Chryseolinea soli: one gene and its partner. The protein of the gene in region 1 interacts with the protein of each later gene in a pairwise test. Links are inferred from orthologs where the notes say so. Each region holds a gene or a part of one and is shown in the gene's direction. Other genes may lie near its edges.

Region 1 (9,805 bases):
TCAACCAACTCCTGCCCATTGGCAGTCCGGATGCAGAGATGGGCACGCGGTTAGTGGGAGAAGATTCGCATGGCCCCATCGAATGTGAACTGGAATTTGACAAAGACAATCATGCCTTTTATAAATTCGGAAGACAGATCGACCGGGGCACGGACCTCACCTACAAAATCAATTTCCGTGAGACAAAGGAGTTTATTCAATCGCCCTATCTCGACAACCGGCTTGGTGTGTACAACGCATTAAAGGTTGCCGAGACATTAAAGGATGGTGTGATCGTCTTCAGTTGTTGGGAAGAACACGGTGGCGGCTCGGTGCCTTACCTGGCAAAATTCATGTACGAGAACTGGAATGTGAGCCAGGCCCTGGTGAGCGACATCACCTGGGTATCCGATGGTGTGGAACACGGCAAGGGCGTGGCCATCTCGATGCGCGACCGCAACCTCCCCCGCCGCAGTTTTGTGGACCGCATCATCGCCATCGCCAAAAAAAGAAAAATAGATCACCAACTGGAGGTAGAAGGCATGGGCTCCAGCGATGGACGCGAACTTCAAACCTCACCGTACCCCATCGATTGGTGTTTTGTAGGCGCACCCGAGAAAGACGCCCACTCGCCTCATGAAAAAGTGCACAAACACGACATCGATACCATGATCAAATTGTATACGGTATTAATGAAAGATTTGTAACTTTATTTTCGTCAGGGAGAGACCCAGCTCATGACGTTGTCTAATGATAAAGCATACTGCTATGATGTTGCGCATAAGTCTATTGGTATTTGTTCTCCTCGGGGCCGACGAATCTTTCCAACTGAAACTGTCACGCGCCGCCATTGCGATCACACGCGATGCGGTCGAATACGACCCCACCTATTTCAGCATACCTTATCCCAACGGTGATGTGCCGGCCAACAAGGGTGTCTGCACCGACGTGGTGATCCGTGCCTATCGCAAGCTGGGCATCGATCTGCAAAAAGAAGTTCACCTCGACATGAAGGACAACTTCAAACTTTACCCCCAACGCTGGGGGCTGAAACACACCGACACCAACATCGACCACCGCCGGGTGCCAAACCTCATGACATTTTTTAAGCGTCACGGTGAGGAACTAAAAAAATCCAAAGACCCAAAAGACTATGAAGCGGGTGACATCGTGACCTGGGATCTCGGCGGAGGACTGGGCCACATCGGCATCGTCACCACGCAGCGCTCCGGGGATCGTTTGCGTCCCCTCATGGCACACAACATTGGGAGAGGACAAGAGCTGTCGGATTGTCTTTTCGATTACGTCATCACTGGCCACTATCGCTACCGGCCCGGAGAAGTTGCTCACTAAATATTTTCTCTGACACCGTGGCAGCATTCGCATGCGTCACCGGTGTGTGTTCGTTCACCACGTCGTATCGATTTGTCCGCTAAGCAACCCCTGGCCACGCACATGCAACACGTTGATTTTTTTATGCTTTGCCGGACGCTCAAAATCAGCTATTCAAAAATGTATTCTCTTCAAATTCTAAGATTCTGTTATTTTTGCAGTCCCTTAGCGGGGAAGTCATTATGCAGATCAAGGATTTAGAGTTCAAGCCGTTCATCAGCAAAGCAAAAATTCAGTACCAGGTGAAAGCCCTGGCGGAGACCATCAATGCGGACTATGCAGGGAAAACACCCGTATTCCTGCCCATTCTCAACGGTTCGTTCATCTTTGCATCAGACCTCATTAAACAAATCGAAGTGCCCTGCAAGGTTTCTTTTGTGAAGATCTCTTCCTACGTAGGCACCGCCAGCTCGGGGCAGATGAAGACCCTGATCGGCCTGGAAGAAAGTTTATTTAACCAGGATATTATTATTGTAGAAGATATTGTAGACACCGGCCTCACGTTGCAAAAGATCGTAGAGGAATTGAAAAGCCTGGGCACAAAATCCGTGGAAGTGGTGGCCCTCCTGCGCAAGCAACCGGCCCGTGAAAAAATGATTGACGTGAAATACGTTGGCTTCGAGATCGAGAACGAGTTCGTGCTGGGCTATGGGCTCGACTACGACGGACTCGGCCGCAACCTCAAGGACGTATACAAGGCCGGTTAAATTTCATATTCGCCCATGCGTAAATCGAACTTTCATTCCTTATCTTCGTCAGCTTGATACAACCCAAGCGGCCCATTTTACAACGTAAACCGACAACGCTCACATGATCAACCTTATTCTCTTTGGCCCCCCCGGCGCAGGTAAAGGCACACAAAGTGCTAAAATCATTGAAAAATATTCGCTCATGCACATCTCTACGGGCGACCTTTTCCGCAAACACCTCAAAGAAGGAACACCCCTCGGCAAACTTGCCCAGGATTATATGTCGAAAGGAAATCTCGTGCCCGATCAATTGGTGATCGACATGGTAGACGATAAAATAAAGAGCAGTGGTCAGATCGCCGGCATCATCTTCGACGGCTTCCCCCGCACCACACCCCAGGCCGAAGCACTCGACAAATTGCTGGCCTCGAAGGGCGCCCCTATCAAAGTGCTCATCGAACTGGTTGTTCCTGAAGAAGAATTGAAGAAGCGACTGGCCGAACGCGCCGTAAAAGAAAACCGTCCCGACGATGCCAAGCCCGAAGTGATCGCAAACCGGATCAGCGTCTACAAAGCAGAGACCGTTTCGGTTGCCGACTACTATAAAAAGCTGGGCAAGTATTCATCCATCGTAGGCGTTGGTGACATTGAAAATATTTTTTCAAACCTTTGCCGCGAGATCGATAAAAGCCTGCTGCTCTAGAGCAAAGGTCTTGTATAAAAAAACTCATTAACCGCCATCTCCGTGTCCTCACCAAACTTTATTGACTACGTAAAATTTTGTTCCCGCTCGGGTCACGGAGGTGCGGGGTATTTGCATTTTCATCGCGAGAAATTTATTCAACACGGCGGTCCCGATGGCGGCAACGGGGGCCGTGGGGGTCACGTGATCCTGCGTGGCAACGCCCAGCATTGGACACTCCTCCACTTGAAGTATCGGAAGCACGTGATCGCCACCAACGGCAACCGCGGCGAAGAACAGGACCGGACCGGCCACGACGGCGAAGACGAGATCCTGGACGTGCCCCTGGGCACCGTGGCCAAGCGCGCCGACACCGAGGAGATCCTTTTCGAGATCACCGAAGACGGCAAAGAATACATCCTCACACCCGGTGGTCGCGGCGGCAAAGGCAACGCCTTTTTTGCAACCTCCACCAACCAGGCCCCCCAACACGCCCAACCCGGCGAGCCCGGCAAAGAGGAGTGGATTGTTTTGGAATTGAAACTACTGGCCGACGTCGGTTTAGTGGGGTTCCCCAATGCAGGGAAATCTACCCTGCTCTCGGTGGTGTCGGCAGCCAAACCGAAGATCGGCGACTATCCCTTCACCACCCTCACCCCAAACCTGGGCGTGGTGTCCTATCGCGACGCACACTCTTTTGTCATGGCCGACATTCCCGGCATCATTGAAGGCGCGGCCGAAGGAAAAGGGCTGGGTATCCGTTTCCTCCGCCACATCGAACGAAATTCTTTACTGCTGTTCATGATCCCCGCCGACGCCAAAGACATCGGGGTGGAATACGATATTTTATTGAACGAGCTGCGCAAATACAATCCCGAGCTTTTGGACAAAAAGCGGCTTTTGGCCATTTCCAAGGCCGATATGCTGGACGACGAATTGAAAGAAGCCATCAAAAAAGAGCTCCCAACCGAACTGCCCTCCGTGTTTATCTCCTCCATAACCTCGCAAGGAATCACCGAATTGAAGGATCTGATCTGGAAAAACCTGCATTAACCGCCCTCCAGGTGTCAAAGGCTAAAAATGTCAGATTGGCATAAAATGCCTTTGGCAAAATTGTTGACATTTGCCCCTTGTTAATTTTCCAATCCGATATGTCTATGGAAAACCACGCAAATGAAAACGAAATGAGCAAAAACGAAGAAATGATCTCTGAAAATAACGAGGCAGCAGAAAATGTGTCAGCCCAGCAGGAAACCCCTGTGGCGGAAAACGGCACCAAAGAAGGTGCTTCCGCGGAAAATGTGGTGGTAGACCCCGCCATCAAGCTGCAGCAGGAATTGGATGAGCAAAAAGATAAATACATCCGTCTCTACTCCGAATTCGACAACTTCCGTCGCCGCACGGCCAAGGAAAAGCTCGAACTCATCCAGTCTGCCAACGAACAATTGCTGAACAAGCTTCTCCCCGTAGCCGACGATTTTGATCGCGCCGAAAAATCGTTCAAAGACAAGAACGATAAAGAACTGGAGGGCTTTTTCCTTATCGCCAATAAATTCAGAAAGACCCTGGAGCAATCCGGTGTGAAGGTGATGGAGATCAACGCCCAGACCGAGTTCAACCCCGACCTTCACGAAGCCATCACCCAGATCCCCGTGCCCGACGCAGCCCAGAAAGGAAAAATCGTGGACGTGGTCGAGAAAGGTTATCTATTAAATGACAAAGTAATACGATTTGCCAAGGTGGTTGTCGGAAGTTAATTCCCCACCGGCGATCCACTTCAATATTTAACTGCATGTCAACGAAAAGAGACTACTACGAAATCCTGGGGGTCAGCAAAACTGCCTCTGCCGACGAGATCAAGAAGGCCTATCGCAAGGTGGCCATCCAATTCCATCCGGATAAAAATCCGGACAACAAGGAGGCGGAGGAACAATTCAAGGAAGCAGCCGAGGCCTACGAGGTGTTGAGCGATGCCGACAAGCGCGCGAAATACGACCGCTTCGGCCATGCCCGTCCCGGCAACGGTGGCTTTGGAGGTCATGAAATGAACATGGAGGACATCTTCAGCCAGTTTGGTGACATCTTTGGTGGCGGCGGAGGAGGAAGTCCTTTTGAAAGTTTCTTTGGTGGTTCCAGCCGTGGTGGCGGACGACGCCAGCGGAAGGGCTCAAACCTGCGGATCAAACTGAAGCTCACGCTGGAGGAAGTGGCCCACGGTGTAGAGAAAAAGATCAAGGTAAACCGCTTGATCCGTGCAGAAGGCGTAACCTTCAAGACCTGCACGACCTGCCAGGGCTCCGGCCAGGTCCGCAAGGTGGTGAACACCATGCTGGGTCAAATGGTATCGGCCAGCACCTGCCCCACCTGTGACGGCTCGGGACAAGTGATCGAAAAAAGACCTGCCGGCGTGGATAGCTCCGGTCTGGTTTCCAAAGAAGAGATCCTCAGCGTAAAAATACCGGCCGGTGTAGCCGATGGCATGCAACTCTCCATGTCGGGCAAAGGCAACGAGGCCCCTGGGGGCGGCATAGCCGGCGACCTGCTCATCCTTATCGAAGAACAGGAAGACAAGGCCCTGAAGCGCGATGGCAACAACCTCGTGTACGACCTTTATATCAGTTTTATCGACGCGGCTATCGGTACAAGCATCGAAGTGCCGTCGGTTAGCGGGAAGGTGAAGATCAAGATCGACCCCGGCACCCAGAGCGGAAAGATCCTCCGGTTGCGTGGAAAAGGCCTAAAAGACGTGAATGGCTATGAAACCGGCGACCAACTGATCTATGTGAATGTATGGACGCCCAAAAAGCTGACATCAGAAGAAAGGGCCAAATTGGAGAGTTTGAGGACCTCACATAACTTCGAACCACAACCCGATGCGAACGAAAAAGGCTTTTTTGAGCGAATGAAGGAGTTTTTCAATTAACATTGACACAACCTCTTCTTAACAGACCCCGTTTAACTAATCTTAGACGGGGTTTTTTTTATACTATTTCAACTATAAACTTACACGCCGTAACCTGCAGAGGGTTAGGCCGTAAATACAGTTCATGCACAGAAAGATTTGGTTAACATGTTGCGGAATTGCACTTGTGGGGGTGACAGTGGGTCAGATTAAGAAGCAGTTCACGGTGGAAGACTCCCAATCGTGCGAAAATATCAGGCTTTCCTTGAAAGCCAATAGTGGCAATTGCTATATCAAACCCTCCCATAACCCCGAAATTCTCAACGTTTTCAGCAATCAGACCGAACAGACCTATGCCCACAACTTCCGGAAGGAAATAAAGGGCAAAACCTGCGAAGTCCTCCTCAATCTCGAAGAAGTACAAACCGAAGGCCTCAGTCAGACCATTTCAGCCCGTTTTTTTGGCGCCTCCGACGCTCCCGTCAACGACAAGATCTGGAAAATGTACCTCACGGACGCCAAGCCCTATTTCCTGGAACTGAACTATGGCGTGGGCAATGCCAATGTGGACCTTTCCGGCCTGGCCATCAAAAAACTGAAGATCAACACCGGTAGCGCCGACGTTAATGTGAACTATAATTCGGCTCTTGAAAACCAGATCGACATGGATACTTTCTTTGTGAAAGTGGATCTGGGTTCGATCAATGTAAAGAACATCAACTTGTCGCGCACGCGCTTTGTGATGGCCGACGTAGGGTTCGGCAACATGACGCTGGATTTCAGCAACAAGCCGCTCGTCAGCAATAAAGTGAAGGGCAGTGTGGGTGCCGGAAATCTGCTCATCGTCCTTCCCAATGACCACCTCACGCCCGTACTGGTGAAGATCAAAGATTCCTGGCTTTGCAGCGTGAAGCTCCCGGGCGATTTGAAAAAGATCGGCGAAAACATGTATGCCAACGCCGCCTACACGAAAGACGCCAAGAACTCACTCACCTTCGACCTGGATGTTTCCATGGGCAACATCACTTTCCAAGAAGGAGTAGCCTCACGCTAACCCGGGCCGCATTTCTTTCCATTCAACATTTTATTGATTTTACGCATGCGCACATGCCGTCACGTAGGGCATGTTGCTCACGATCTTCCAATCCTCATCTTCTTGTATGAACTGCAGAAACACGTGCATGATCGTTTGACGGCCGTGTAAGGTGTACTGCGCCATCGCCGTGGGGCCCATCACGTGGATAGACAAGTCTTCGATCTTGTAGTCATCCCCACCCGCTTTGCCGCTGCGGATCAGGTCGAGGTAGCTTGTCTTGGAAAGAAAGGTGGACAATTGATGGGGTACGCTTTTGTTTACGATCACTTTGAACTCCGGATGGAGAAGTGAATCGATCGTTTCAATTGATCGTTGCGCAAGGGCTGAGACGTAGCTTTCAATAAGGGCGTTGATCATGGTTTCCATATTTTTTATACAAAGGAAACCGATAGGATCCGGCTGTCATTTGACGATCGTCACAAAAGCAAATCGTGTCACTGGTCAATCTGAAATACGAGCCCTGATCCTGCTCAGCGTTTCGCGCGCCACGCCGAGATAAGTCGCCAGGTATTGCAGGGGCACCCGGCGCACCAATTCGGGATGATGCTCCACCACAAATTGATAACGCTCCGTAGGCGAGTATAAAGTAAACAACCCTGCATAAGCATTTTGGCGGATCATCATTTGTTCCACGATAGCCCTTCCGATAGATTCAAACACAGGTGCGCGTTTATACAACGCCAACATCTTTTCACGGTCGCCATACACGATGCGCGTCTCTTCCAATGTTTCTAATGTATGCTTTGACGGTTGCTGGAGCGTAAGGCTTTCAAAATCGCTGGCAAACTCATTCTCGAAATAGAAATGATTGCAGATCTCCTGGCCATTCTTTAGTGCATAAGAGCGCACGGCGCCCGTTTCAATAAAATATAATCCGCGACAAACCTGCCCCGCCGACAGGCACACGGTTTTCGCGGGGAAGTTTTTTTCCGTAAGGCACGATGTGAAGGTGAGCCACTCTTCCTGGGTGATGGGGCGGATGGCCGAAAGCAATTTATGTAGCGCGTGAAACATGTGGTTCCTGTTCTGCTTTACCATGGAAAAATCGGCAAAGCCAAATCCTTTGTTAAAGAGAATACATTTATTCTGTAATTTCCAGTGTTAATCGGATACTAATTCCAAAAACCTAACAACAGTGGAGGCCGCATTAATCGCTCAACACGTTACCAAGCGCTATACCAACCACGTAGCCCTGGACCAGGTAAGCCTGACCATTCCGCAACAAACCATCTTTGGTTTGCTGGGACCCAATGGCGCCGGGAAGACCACCCTTATCCGCATCATCAATCAGATCATCAACGCCGACAGCGGCGAGATCTCCATTTTTGGAGACCCCCTGCAGCCCAAACACATCGGCACTATCGGCTATTTGCCGGAGGAGCGCGGGTTGTACAAGAAACTGAAAGTGGGCGAGCAACTGGTATACCTCGCGCAACTCAAAGGACTGTCGCGCAAGGATGCTTCCGAAAAAAGCAAAGCCTGGATGCGGAAATTCGAGATCACCGATTGGTGGAACAAGAAGGTGGAGGACCTCAGCAAGGGCATGGCGCAAAAAGTGCAGTTCATCAGCACGGTGATGCACGAACCCAGGCTGATCATTTTAGATGAACCCTTCTCCGGCTTCGACCCGGTGAACGCGCAGTTGATCACCCAAGAGATCCTGGAGCTGAAAGCAAAAGGCTGCACCATCATTTTCTCCACCCACCGCATGGAGACCGTAGAAGATCTTTGTGACCACATCGCGCTCATCAACAAATCCAAAAAGATCCTGGAGGGCTCCAAGAAGCAAGTGAAGGATACGTATCGCACCAACACGTTTGTGGTGGAACATAAGGGCACCTTCAATCTTTCCAGCGATGGGTATGAATTGGTGGAGCAAAAAAATATAGAAGACACCTTCTTCCGATCGGTCATACGATCAAGACATGTTACTTCGCCCAATCAACTGATCCGCGATCTGACCAACGTTACCGAAGTGCACAGCTTTATTGAAAAAATACCGACCATGAGCGAGATCTTCATTACCCTGGTGAAAGGAGGCAGCGATGAATAAGATATTTTTAATTATCCAGCGCGAATTTCTGAACCGCGTTCAGAAAAAATCCTTTCTCATCGCCACCATTGTGTTGCCCTTGATCTTCCCGGCCATCATGGCGGTGCTGGTGTATTTCTCGATTCAGCAAAAGAAAAATGCCACGCGACAGACCATTCAATACGTGGATGAAAGCGGTTTCTTTGTGCCCGACACGTCGAAATTTGTTTTCAAAAAATTGGCCATCGATGTGAGAGCGGCGAAGGAGGCCTTTCAATCGTCAGACGACTATGGATTGCTTTACATTCCCAAGCTTGAATTGTCGCACCCCAACGGAGTGACACTCTACACCAAGATCAATCCCAGCCCCAACGATATCGGCAACCTGGAAGGCATGCTCGAAAACCAGATCCGGGAATTGAAAATGCAGAAGTTCAATGTCGATCAAAAAGTTTTGGACAGCCTCAAGACCGATGTGCCCATTGAAAATTTGAATGTGGCCGATGCGGGGCAAGAGAAAAAATCCAACTCCAACATACTGTTGGGTGTGGGGGTGGCCGCAGGCATTCTCATGTATATGTTCATCTTCATCTACGGTGCGCAAATCATGCAGGGGATCATCGAAGAAAAAACCAGCAAGGTGGTGGAAGTGATCGTGTCGTCGGTGCGGCCGTTTCAATTGATGATGGGCAAGATCATCGGGCTGGCGTCGGTTGGGTTGCTGCAGTTCCTCATTTGGATCGTGCTCATCACCACGCTTTCGTCGGTTGTGCTGGCCTATTTTGGTGTGCAGATGCCGCAGCAGCAAATGATGCAGGAGGTGGCGCAAAACAATCCGAACATGCAAGGCCCCGAATCGGTGGAGATCTTGAAGATGCTAAGTCAGATTCCTTTCGGGTATGTGATCTTCAACTTCTTGTTTTATTTCCTGGGTGGATATTTATTGTACGGCGCCTTGTTTGCCGCCGTGGGTTCTGCGGTGGATAGTCCCGCCGAAGCACAACAATTCATGTTCCCGATCACCATTCCCTTG
Region 2 (9,959 bases), 4.5 Mb from region 1 along the record:
GGTTTTGCCGTAGACATCGATCTTGAAGCAATCGCGGTTGTTGATCCTGAAGTATTTGGGATGGACGGTGACACTGCCTTTGCCGACAGTGAAGATGCCATAGGTCATCTTGAACTCGATGACCTCGCCACGCTTAAAGCTGTGATTTTTTACCGGGGGGTATGCATCATTCTGCTCGGCAACAAAGCCGGAAAGAAGGGCGACGATAAAAAAACTAAATGCTCCTCTCTTCATCGTTTATCAAACCAAATTTACACAATTACATCGTACGGTGATGTAAACGATTTATGAAATCCAAAGCGTGTGCCAACTCCTCTTCAGAGACGGCTAGACCGACACATTATTTTCGCGGAGCGCATCGTTCAACGACGTTTTTTTGTCGGTGCTCTCTTTGCGTTTGCCGATGATGAGTGCACAAGGCACCTGGAACTCGCCCGCGGGAAATGTCTTGGCGTAGGTGCCGGGGATGACCACGGAGCGATCCGGAACAAAACCTTTGTATTCAATTGGTTTTGAGCCCGTTACATCAATCACTTTCGAGCTTGCCGTCAACACTACGTTGGCGCCCAGCACGGCCTCCTTGCCTACCCTGACCCCTTCTACCACAATGCATCGCGACCCCAGGAACGCACCATCTTCGATGATAACGGGTGCGGCCTGCACAGGTTCCAGCACACCGCCAATGCCCACGCCTCCGCTGAGGTGAACATTTTTCCCGATCTGTGCACAGCTCCCTACGGTGGCCCAGGTATCGACCATGGTCCCTTCGTCGACATAGGCACCGATATTGACATAGGACGGCATCAGGATCACGCCCTTGCTGATATAGGATCCGTGACGGGCCACAGCATGCGGCACCACGCGGACGCCGAGGTCTTTGTAGTTGCGTTTCAATTTTATCTTATCGTGAAATTCGAAAGGACCTACCTCGATGGTCTCCATTTGTTGGATGGGGAAATAGAGGATCACCGCTTTTTTCACCCATTCGTTCACCTGCCAGCCGGTGGCCACGGGCTCGGCCACGCGCAGCTCGCCCTTGTCCAGTTTCTCTACTACGGAGCGAATGAGCTCCTGGCTTTCAGCCTGTTGAAGCAATGTGCGGTCGTCCCAGATCTTTTCGATGCGTTCTTTCAATTCCATTGTATTAGCTTTAAATGCTTTAAATCGACATGCAAGAAATAAAAAAAAGGAGAATAGTCCTCGCCTCCCTGTTGAAACCCGTGAACGACACGCGCATGTTTGAAAAGCTGGGGGTGAGTCTGGCCCGCGAATATGATGTGCATGTTATCGGGTATGAAGGTCAGGCGCCTGCCGGGGCGAGTTCGATCGCGGTCCATTCCCTTAAACCTTTCCGGAGGATCAGTGTCGCCCGCCTGCTGCGCGTCTTCACCGTGTTGTGGACCGTGTTGCGCTTGCGCCCGGATGTGCTGATCGTTTGCACGCATGAACTTTTGTGGATCTCGCTGGCGGCAAAAGGACTCACGGGCTGCCGGGTGATCTATGATGTGCAGGAGAACTACGCGCTGAATATTTTGCATAGCCCGACGTTCACCCCCCTGCTGCGTCCCGTCGCCGCAGGCATTGTCCGGATCAAAGAACGGTTGTCGAAGCTGTGGGTTTCGCTTTACATTCTCGCGGAAGTAGGCTATGAAAAAGAGCTGCAGTTCTTGGGGAAACGAAAAGTGGTGTTGGAAAACAAGGTGCGCTCACCCCAATCTGGTGTACACCCGCCGTCACGGAAGGAGAGCGAACGCGATACGATCCACTTATTGTTCAGCGGCACGCTGGCAGAAACCACCGGAGTCTTCGTGGCCGTGGACGTGGCGTCCAAGCTTCACGCTCTTGACAGCCGGATCAGGTTGGTCATTATCGGGTATTGCGCTCACGCGGGCACGCTTCACAAATTGAAGGGCTTGCTGAAGGACAAGCCGTTTGTGACCTTGCAGGGCGGCGACCAGCTCGTGCCACACACGGCCATTCTGGACGCTATTCAAACGGCGGACTTCGGCATCGTGTCCTATCCGCCCAATCCTTCTACCATCCACAGCACACCAACCAAACTCTACGAATACCTCGCCTACCAACTACCCATGTTGCTCATTGACCACCCGGCCTGGGTGGCGCGGTGTGTTCCTTATCGCGCCGCCGTCGTTTTCGATCCCGAAAATTTTGATGGGGAAAGCACGTTACGTGCGTTGAAGGCCGGTCCTTTTTATACCGTTCCGCCCCATAACGTCTTCTGGGAAACGGAAGAAAACAAGCTTTTCAAGGCCATTCGCTACGTTTTAGCCTGAACGCATCCCTGCCTGGGCCGTTCAAAACATTTTTGCCTGAATTATTTTTTAGACTAGCCTAAATTTTTATTTTTGTAAATCGATATCTCCATGCCATGCCCAGCTTCACGGAAGAAAACTACCTGAAAGCCATCTACCACCTTTCCGCCAGCGGATCGCAGGCCGTGCTTACCAATGAAATCGCCGAAGTCATGCATACCAAGGCGGCTTCGGTGACGGACATGATCAAGAAGCTGTCGGCCAAGAATCTCATCTCCTATGAGAAGTATTATGGCGTGAAGATCACCAAGCAAGGTAAGAGCGAAGCGCTGATGGTGATCCGCAAGCACCGGCTTTGGGAGACGTTCCTGGTGGAAAAGCTTCGGTTCAACTGGGATGAGGTGCATGAGATCGCCGAGCAACTGGAGCACATCCAGTCGGCCGTGCTCATCCAGAAGCTGGACGAATTCCTGGGCTTCCCCACCACCGACCCGCATGGCGAACCCATTCCCGACAAACACGGCAAGATCGCCGTGCCCTTGCGCCAGCCGCTGCATGGCCTGGCCGCGGGCTATACGGGAACCATCGAGGCGGTGCACGATTCGGATTCGAATTTATTGAAGTACCTCAACCGCATTGGCGCCGTGCCCGGCAAGACGATCATCCTCATCGGCAAAGAAGAATACGACGAAAGCATGGAAGTGGAAGTGGATGGCAAACGAGTGACGATCAGCAAGACCGTGGCCGAGAACATATTAGTAACCGCGTAATAAAAGCAAATGGAAACCGATACTATACAGCGAAAATCACTCAGCGAAGTCCACGCCTCCGTGGACACACAACGGAAAGGCTGGCGCAAGATGCTGGCCTTTATGGGGCCGGCCTACCTGGTAAGCGTGGGTTATATGGATCCGGGCAACTGGGCCACCGATATTGCCGGTGGAAGCAAGTTTGGCTACTCGCTGCTTTGGGTGTTGCTGATGTCCAACATGATGGCGCTGCTCCTCCAAAGCCTGAGCGCCCGTCTGGGCATCGTGCGCCAACTGGACCTGGCACAGGCCTCGCGGACGGCGTATAGCCGGCCCGTAAACTTTTCATTGTGGATCCTGGCCGAAATTGCCATCGCCGCCTGCGACCTGGCGGAAGTGTTGGGGATGGCCATCGGCCTTCAACTCCTCTTCGGGTTGCCCCTGATCTGGGGGGTGAGCTTGACCGTGCTGGACACGCTGCTCCTGCTGGTGCTGCAAAGCTATGGCATGCGCCGCATCGAAACGTTTATCATTGCCCTGGTCGCCATCATCGGCGGTGCCTTCCTGGTGGAGATGATCCTGGCCAAACCGCCCGTGGCAGAGCTGGCGCGCGGTTTTGTGCCTTCGCTGCCGAACGAGCAGGCGCTTTATATCGCCATTGGCATTATCGGCGCCACGGTGATGCCGCACAACCTATACCTGCATTCATCGCTCGTGCAAACCCGGCGCTATAACACCAGCGAGAAAGGGATTTGGTCGGCCATTAAATATAACTTCATCGATTCGGCCGTAGCCTTGAATGCGGCGTTCTTTGTGAACGCTGCCATTCTTGTTTTGGCGGCCGCCACATTCTTTAAAGCGGGCTTGAACGATGTAGAGCAAATACAGGACGCCTACAAATTTCTCGCGCCCCTGCTGGGCACGAAATGGGCTTCCCTCCTATTTGGTATTGCGCTTGTGGCCGCAGGACAAAGCTCCACGATCACGGGCACACTGGCCGGACAGATCGTGATGGAAGGCTATCTTAACCTGCGCATCGCCCCCTGGCTGCGACGGCTCATCACGCGGTTGATCGCTATCGTCCCTGCCCTGCTCGTCATCATCATTTACGGCGAAGCGGAAACCGGGGCGTTGCTCATTTTCAGCCAGGTGATCCTGAGCTTGCAACTGGGCTTTGCCATCATCCCGCTCATCCATTTCAACAGCGATAAAAGCAAGATGGGCGTCTTCGTGATCAAGCCCTGGCTGAAAGTGGCCGCGTGGGTCATCGCCGCCGTCATTGTGGGATTGAACGTGAAGCTCGTCATCCAGGAAATTACGGGCTGGCTGGTCATGGCCGGCGACTCGGCGTGGATCATCTGGATCACGGCCGTGCCGGTTTGCGTGGCCGCTGCCGGTTTGCTCCTCTACATCACCCTGAAGCCTCTTATCGAACGGCGCGCCGCCGAACGCGATGCCCGCGGACCGCATGGCCAAGCCGTTACGCTGGATGTGAACCACGACCTGGTCTACAACCGCATTGCCATCACCCTTGACTTCAGCGACATCGACAGCCTGACCATCCGCAGTGCGCTGGCCCAGGGCGGCAAAAACGCGCGCTATGTGTTGCTGCACGTGGTGGAAACCGCCGGCGCCATGGTCTACGGCGCTGACATTGCCGACCATGAGTCGTATACCGATGCCGCCTCGCTGGAAAATTACCGGACACAACTGTTGGAGCGAGGCTACAGCGTAGAGGTCAAAGTGGGCTATGGAAACCCGCGCCGCTGCATCCCGGAAATGGTGACAGAGTTCCAGGCCGACCTGCTGGTGATGGGTGCCCACGGTCACAAGTTCTTCAAGGACCTGGTGTTTGGCACCACGGTGGATACGGTGCGGCACCGGGTGCATATTCCCGTGCTGATCGTGCGGGCCTGAGGAACGGAAAGACTTGCGGGGTCGTTGACAAGCCGTAACTTGCGCCCATGTCCGTGCACACCGAAGATACCATTGTAGCGTTGGCCACTGCTCCCGGCATTGCTGCCATTTCCGTGATCCGTTTGTCGGGGAAGGAGGCCATTGGCATTACTCAGAAATGTTTTAAGGGGAAAGACCTGCTTTCACAGGCCACCCATACCCTGCACTTTGGGACGTTGCACGACAATGGCAGGACTATTGACGAAGTGTTGGTGGCTTTGTTCCGCGAGCCAAATTCGTTTACCAAGGAGAATGCGGTGGAGATCTCGTGTCATGGATCGCCGTTCATCGTAAAAGAGATCATCAAAACGTTGCTGAAAAATGGAGCGCGTCTCGCCGAACCCGGTGAGTTTACAAAACGTGCATTCTTTCATGGTCGTTTCGATCTGGCACAAGCCGAAGCCGTTGCAGACCTGATCCATGCCGAAACGGATAACGCCCGCCAGGCGGCTCTCAACCAGATGCGCGGCGGGTTTTCGAAGGAGATTGACCGGCTTCGGGAGGAGCTGATTCATTTTGCTTCGCTCATTGAACTCGAGTTGGATTTTGGGGAGGAAGATGTGGAGTTTGCACAGCGCGATGATCTGAGAAATTTGATCACGCGCATCCGGTCCGTTTTGCGCGCCTTGATCGATTCGTTTGACCAGGGGAATGTGATCAAGAATGGCGTGCCCACGGTGATTGCCGGAAAACCAAATGCCGGCAAATCCACGTTGCTCAATACGTTGTTGAATGAAGAGAGAGCCATTGTGTCGGACATTCCCGGTACCACACGCGACGCCATTGAAGATGAGATCGTTTTGGGCGGTATCAACTTTCGTTTTATTGATACAGCCGGACTGCGCGAAACCAGCGACGTGATCGAGGCCATTGGCGTGGAACGTACGCGCGACCGGATGAAGAAGGCTTCGCTGATCATTTATCTCTTTGATCTTGCCAACACCACGCTAGAGGAAATCGATACGCAGCGCCGGGAGTTGGCTGCGCTGGGTATTCCGCACATCAACGTGGGCAACAAGTTGGATAAGGCTGATCCCCTATTGCTGGAAAAACTGAAGACGGAAGATTTTACATTCATCTCAGCAGCCGCACACACGAACGTGGGCGTGCTCAAGGAAAAGTTGTTGGCGAAAGTGCAGGTGCGGGAAGTGAAGACGGGAGATGTGATGGTGACCAACCTGCGGCATTATCAGAATCTGTTGCAGACGTATGACTCGCTGGGGCGTGTGCTGGATGGGATGAGCCAAGGGGTTACGGGGGATTTTTTGGCGATGGATATCCGGCAGTCGTTGCATTACCTGGGTGAGATCACGGGGGCGATTACGACGGATGATTTGTTGGATAATATTTTCAGTAAGTTTTGTATCGGAAAATGAATTTTGAAAGTCGTTCAGAATCAAGTCGATACAAAATCTGCGATGAAAGCCCCGCCATCGGCAAGGTGCAAAACGTTCACTTCGCCACAGCCTTCAATGTGCTTCGCTTCTCAATTGAAAGAACTTGCATGTATCCACTACTCTTCGATCATCAGGCTTCAAATTCCTCTGAACTTAACGAATCAAATTTGAGACATCATGCCACACATACCGGCAGGAAACGGCACTAGAACCGTCTTCAAGCTTTGTTTCAATATTTTCTACATGAATACCGCCTAGTCGTTCATAAAAAGATTTCGCCTTTTCATTTTTCTCAAAGACCCAGAGATACAATTTCGATGTGTTGCTGCTCAATAGTTGACGGGCGCATGTTTCGATCAACGATCTACCAATACCTAAACCATGATGGGAAGCGGCGACGTGCAGGTTGTCGAGCAAAGATCCAAAAACCGGATCGTCGTCTAAAAATAAGCAAGCAAAACCTACGAGCGCATGGTCGTGTATAGCGACCGTGACGCGTTGATTTTCAAGCGGAACGCTCATCCGTCGATGCCATAGCACCCATCGATTCCGCTCGACTTGGTTATTCAAAAAATATTTCGAAAAAATTCCACGATAGTGCTGCTGCCAACTGATGGTATGAAGGTTAGCAATAGCAGGATAATCATCGAAGATAGCCGGTCTCATTTCGAGCATCGTCTCAAGCAGTTATTTTTAGCTTTGGACAATTTATTTTGAGTGCGGCGCATTTTATAACGGTGATCGATCAACGACTGAATTATCCTTTAGAATTCTTCGCGAGGGTGCCCATTTCAAAAATCGCATTGGCGATCATTTACTTACATCACCGCTGTAAATGAAATGACCTTTAAAACCGATTTTTTCGACTTCTTTGTTTTCCCATGTGCACGTTATGGAGTCCCTCCTTAAGCAGATTAGCATTTCGTCTCTTCTGTCTCTGCTTTCAACAGGTCAAAAAGTGCCCGACCAAATCTATCCATTCCCTCCCCTTCCGATAACAGGCGGATATCAATTTTAGAACTCCCTTGGATTCAGTCATACAAATCATAACGAGACAACATTATTCGACATTCGACATTGTAATTTTACATTTCATTAACATTCTTTTACAAGCCTTTAACGCATGGACGCGTAGGAAGCCTTAGTTTTGGGTGCTTCACGAATAAAAGTAGCTCGCGATATCGCGTGATGGCGTGCGCTAGTGAAGGCCAAAAATTCTTACATTATTATTTCACCAATCCAGTTAAAGTCATGAAGACATACAGCTTTATTTTTTTCGCATTCTTTCTCCTAGCATTAAATCAGGCATCCGAATTTAGGCCATCAGATTCAGTCGTTCGTGTCAAACAGAATTCTACTGTCATTAAGTCGGTGACTTCAAAAATGGTTTTCAAATCGGTTGATGGCGGACGGACATGGCAAGACATTACCGAAGGACTTCCCGACAATTCGGGTCAAAAAGGCTTCATGATCGGTGGAGGCTTTGCTACTAACGATGGCTTCTTTTTGCGCGCTGGAGATGGGTTATTCTTCAACAAACGAAATTCCGCAGTTCCTAATTGGAGTAAAGAGATTTTTTTTTCCGGCAATCGAGTCGGCATATTCCCTAGCGAGACGGGAGTGTTGGCATTCAATTATAATGATGGGCAAGTTTTGCAGATGATTAACGGAAAAAAAGATTGGTTGCCGATACATCGGAATTTCCTGCCTAAAGACGTCCTTACGGTTTTTGAAGCTGACAATGGCATAGTTTTCATCGGAACAAATACCGGCTTGTTTAAACCCGTCGACGGTGGGAAATCTTGGAAGCAGGTCTTTTCTGCATCCAAGGGGGTCAGGAAATTGGCAGAATCAGGTGGTGTACTCATGGGGGTAACTCAGAAAGGCATAATACGGTCTACGGATAATGGCGACCACTGGAACTTGGTGACCAGTGAAGGTGAACACGGCATGGATATACAGCGAATCAACGGTGGGTTTGCCGCTATAACAGAGTCTACGGAAAGAAGATATCGGGTACGAACATCGCATGACGACGGAATTACCTGGCAATCTATTGATGAAGGACTTCCTGCTTACGTTTTTAATATTGTGCAGATTGGTGAAAATTTATTTTGCAGCCACCAGAACGGCATCTCTGGTTCATCGGACCATGGAAAGACATGGAAGCTCTTGCTTCCTTCAAATGACCATAAAATTCTCAACTTATCAGTTTCTGGCAATGTGATTTATGCGATGCGTAATGTCGGTGGGTGCTAAGGTTAATGAGCACCCTTGTTGGCTTCGTCGGCAAACCGATGCGCTTAAAAAGATTTTGGGCAAATTGTCCCAAAATCTTTTTCGCCCATTTTCATGATAATCGCATTTTCCCCAGTTCATTCAAGGAAAAAACTCAAAAAAACACCAGCCGAAATGGCAATCGTCTCGCATGGTGTTACTTCCAGCTGATCGTCGTCCAGGGGCTTTTCGGATGCTGCAATAGGACACCGTGCTGCTGTATCCGTTCGTCGAGGTCGTCACCTTCGCCGCTCCACATCGCGAAACCTGTCACATAGCCCTCCGATAATGACCTCCAGGAATCATAGGTGCTGTAAAGCTTCTGTGCAAACTCCTGGATCTTCTTCAACGCTTCGTCGCGTGTTAGGTACTCTACGTCGAAGCCAAAGCGGCACAGGTTAATGGCGCGGGTGAGATCCCAGGCGGTGACATCAGGAGTTTTTGCCTTGGCAAAAATTCCGTGGCTGAGCAGGCCGGGATACCCTTCCAGGATGTGGGTAGCATAGGTCATGAGGCGCTCAGGCTCGATGTTGGTGTCGGCCATGGCCTGCAGCTCGAGACTTTTGATACCGGCGCGCCACTCGGCCTTCGGCAGCGTACTGAGCTTGGTCCAGATGATATCGAAATATGCCTTGTGGCCATTCTTGTCCAGCCAGTCGAGCGTTCCCAGTAGATCTTCGCGCGAGCTTATGCTCCAGGCATTTTCCAGGCCTTCAAGAATATCTTCGACAGGGCCATAGGTAGAGAGCGTGTTGAGGTATTGGGTATTCGCGTATGCGATGTTTGCTCCGCAGAGCACAGCCTTGAGCTCGGCAGGCGCAAGATCAGAGTCTTCTTTTACCTCAGGACTGTCGTCGAACATATTCAGCATGTCGCCAGCAGGAGCCTGACCGCCCGCCATACCCATCAGATTCTGCAGGAAGGGGTTGCTGCCCATGGCTTGATTGAACTGGTCCTGAATGTTCTGCTGCATGCCCATGGCATTGTTCATATAGGAAAGCATCTGGTTCGGGTCGATGCCCATCGCAGCCCATTGCTTTTTCATTTCTTCCATCATCGGGTTGATCGGTTCTTCTTTCTCTTCAGACATGGTAATGGTGTTTTTATTAGATGTAAACGGCCAGTACGTAACAAAAAGACGCTACGTTGACTTAGTTCAGTGGGATGAGTTGGTAAATATTGTGGTCTCCCTGCGTGACGGTTATGTTTATAGTTGTTTATAATATGACGGATTAAGATTTTCGAAAGAGGTCCTGCGCGTCCACGTTTTGCCGTTGCGCCTTGCTGGCGTACTGCCACTGATGGGG

What was found.
Region 2: the proteins of D4L85_RS06370 (region 1) and D4L85_RS24975 interact in binary tests that used the Escherichia coli proteins (3 or more experiments, as listed by UniProt). The link is inferred for Chryseolinea soli from one-to-one orthologs.

What each region holds. Positions count from the first base shown.
Region 1 is NZ_CP032382.1:1,486,247-1,496,051, forward strand. Bases 2,891-5,699 are described here. They hold D4L85_RS06370 (nucleotide exchange factor GrpE), read left to right. Parts: upstream 2,891-3,899; coding sequence 3,900-4,499; downstream 4,500-5,699. Other genes in these bases: obgE (GTPase ObgE), read left to right, coding at 2,891-3,795; dnaJ (molecular chaperone DnaJ), read left to right, coding at 4,535-5,665. Outside these bases: D4L85_RS06345 (M20/M25/M40 family metallo-hydrolase), read left to right, coding at 1-686; D4L85_RS06350 (DUF1287 domain-containing protein), read left to right, coding at 748-1,332; hpt (hypoxanthine phosphoribosyltransferase), read left to right, coding at 1,554-2,078; D4L85_RS06360 (adenylate kinase), read left to right, coding at 2,182-2,763; more of obgE, read left to right, coding at 2,806-2,890; D4L85_RS06380 (hypothetical protein), read left to right, coding at 5,790-6,698; D4L85_RS06385 (nuclear transport factor 2 family protein), read right to left, coding at 6,738-7,106; D4L85_RS06390 (Crp/Fnr family transcriptional regulator), read right to left, coding at 7,182-7,754; D4L85_RS06395 (ABC transporter ATP-binding protein), read left to right, coding at 7,876-8,793; D4L85_RS06400 (ABC transporter permease), read left to right, coding at 8,786-9,805. UniProt on the Escherichia coli protein: Participates actively in the response to hyperosmotic and heat shock by preventing the aggregation of stress-denatured proteins, in association with DnaK and GrpE. It is the nucleotide exchange factor for DnaK and may function as a thermosensor.
Region 2 is NZ_CP032382.1:5,946,479-5,956,437, reverse strand. What follows is about bases 2,533-5,495. They hold D4L85_RS24975 (Nramp family divalent metal transporter), read left to right. Parts: upstream 2,533-3,052; coding sequence 3,053-4,939; downstream 4,940-5,495. Other genes in these bases: mnmE (tRNA uridine-5-carboxymethylaminomethyl(34) synthesis GTPase MnmE), read left to right, coding at 4,987-5,495; D4L85_RS24980 (metal-dependent transcriptional regulator), read left to right, coding at 2,533-3,043. Outside these bases: D4L85_RS24995 (DUF3108 domain-containing protein), read right to left, coding at 1-234; D4L85_RS24990 (2,3,4,5-tetrahydropyridine-2,6-dicarboxylate N-succinyltransferase), read right to left, coding at 328-1,140; D4L85_RS24985 (glycosyltransferase family protein), read left to right, coding at 1,170-2,294; more of D4L85_RS24980, read left to right, coding at 2,390-2,532; more of mnmE, read left to right, coding at 5,496-6,354; D4L85_RS24965 (GNAT family N-acetyltransferase), read right to left, coding at 6,529-7,050; D4L85_RS24960 (WD40/YVTN/BNR-like repeat-containing protein), read left to right, coding at 7,627-8,634; D4L85_RS24955 (DUF1266 domain-containing protein), read right to left, coding at 8,810-9,742; D4L85_RS24950 (LemA family protein), read right to left, coding at 9,885-9,959. UniProt on the Escherichia coli protein: H(+)-stimulated, divalent metal cation uptake system. Involved in manganese and iron uptake. Can also transport cadmium, cobalt, zinc and to a lesser extent nickel and copper. Involved in response to reactive oxygen.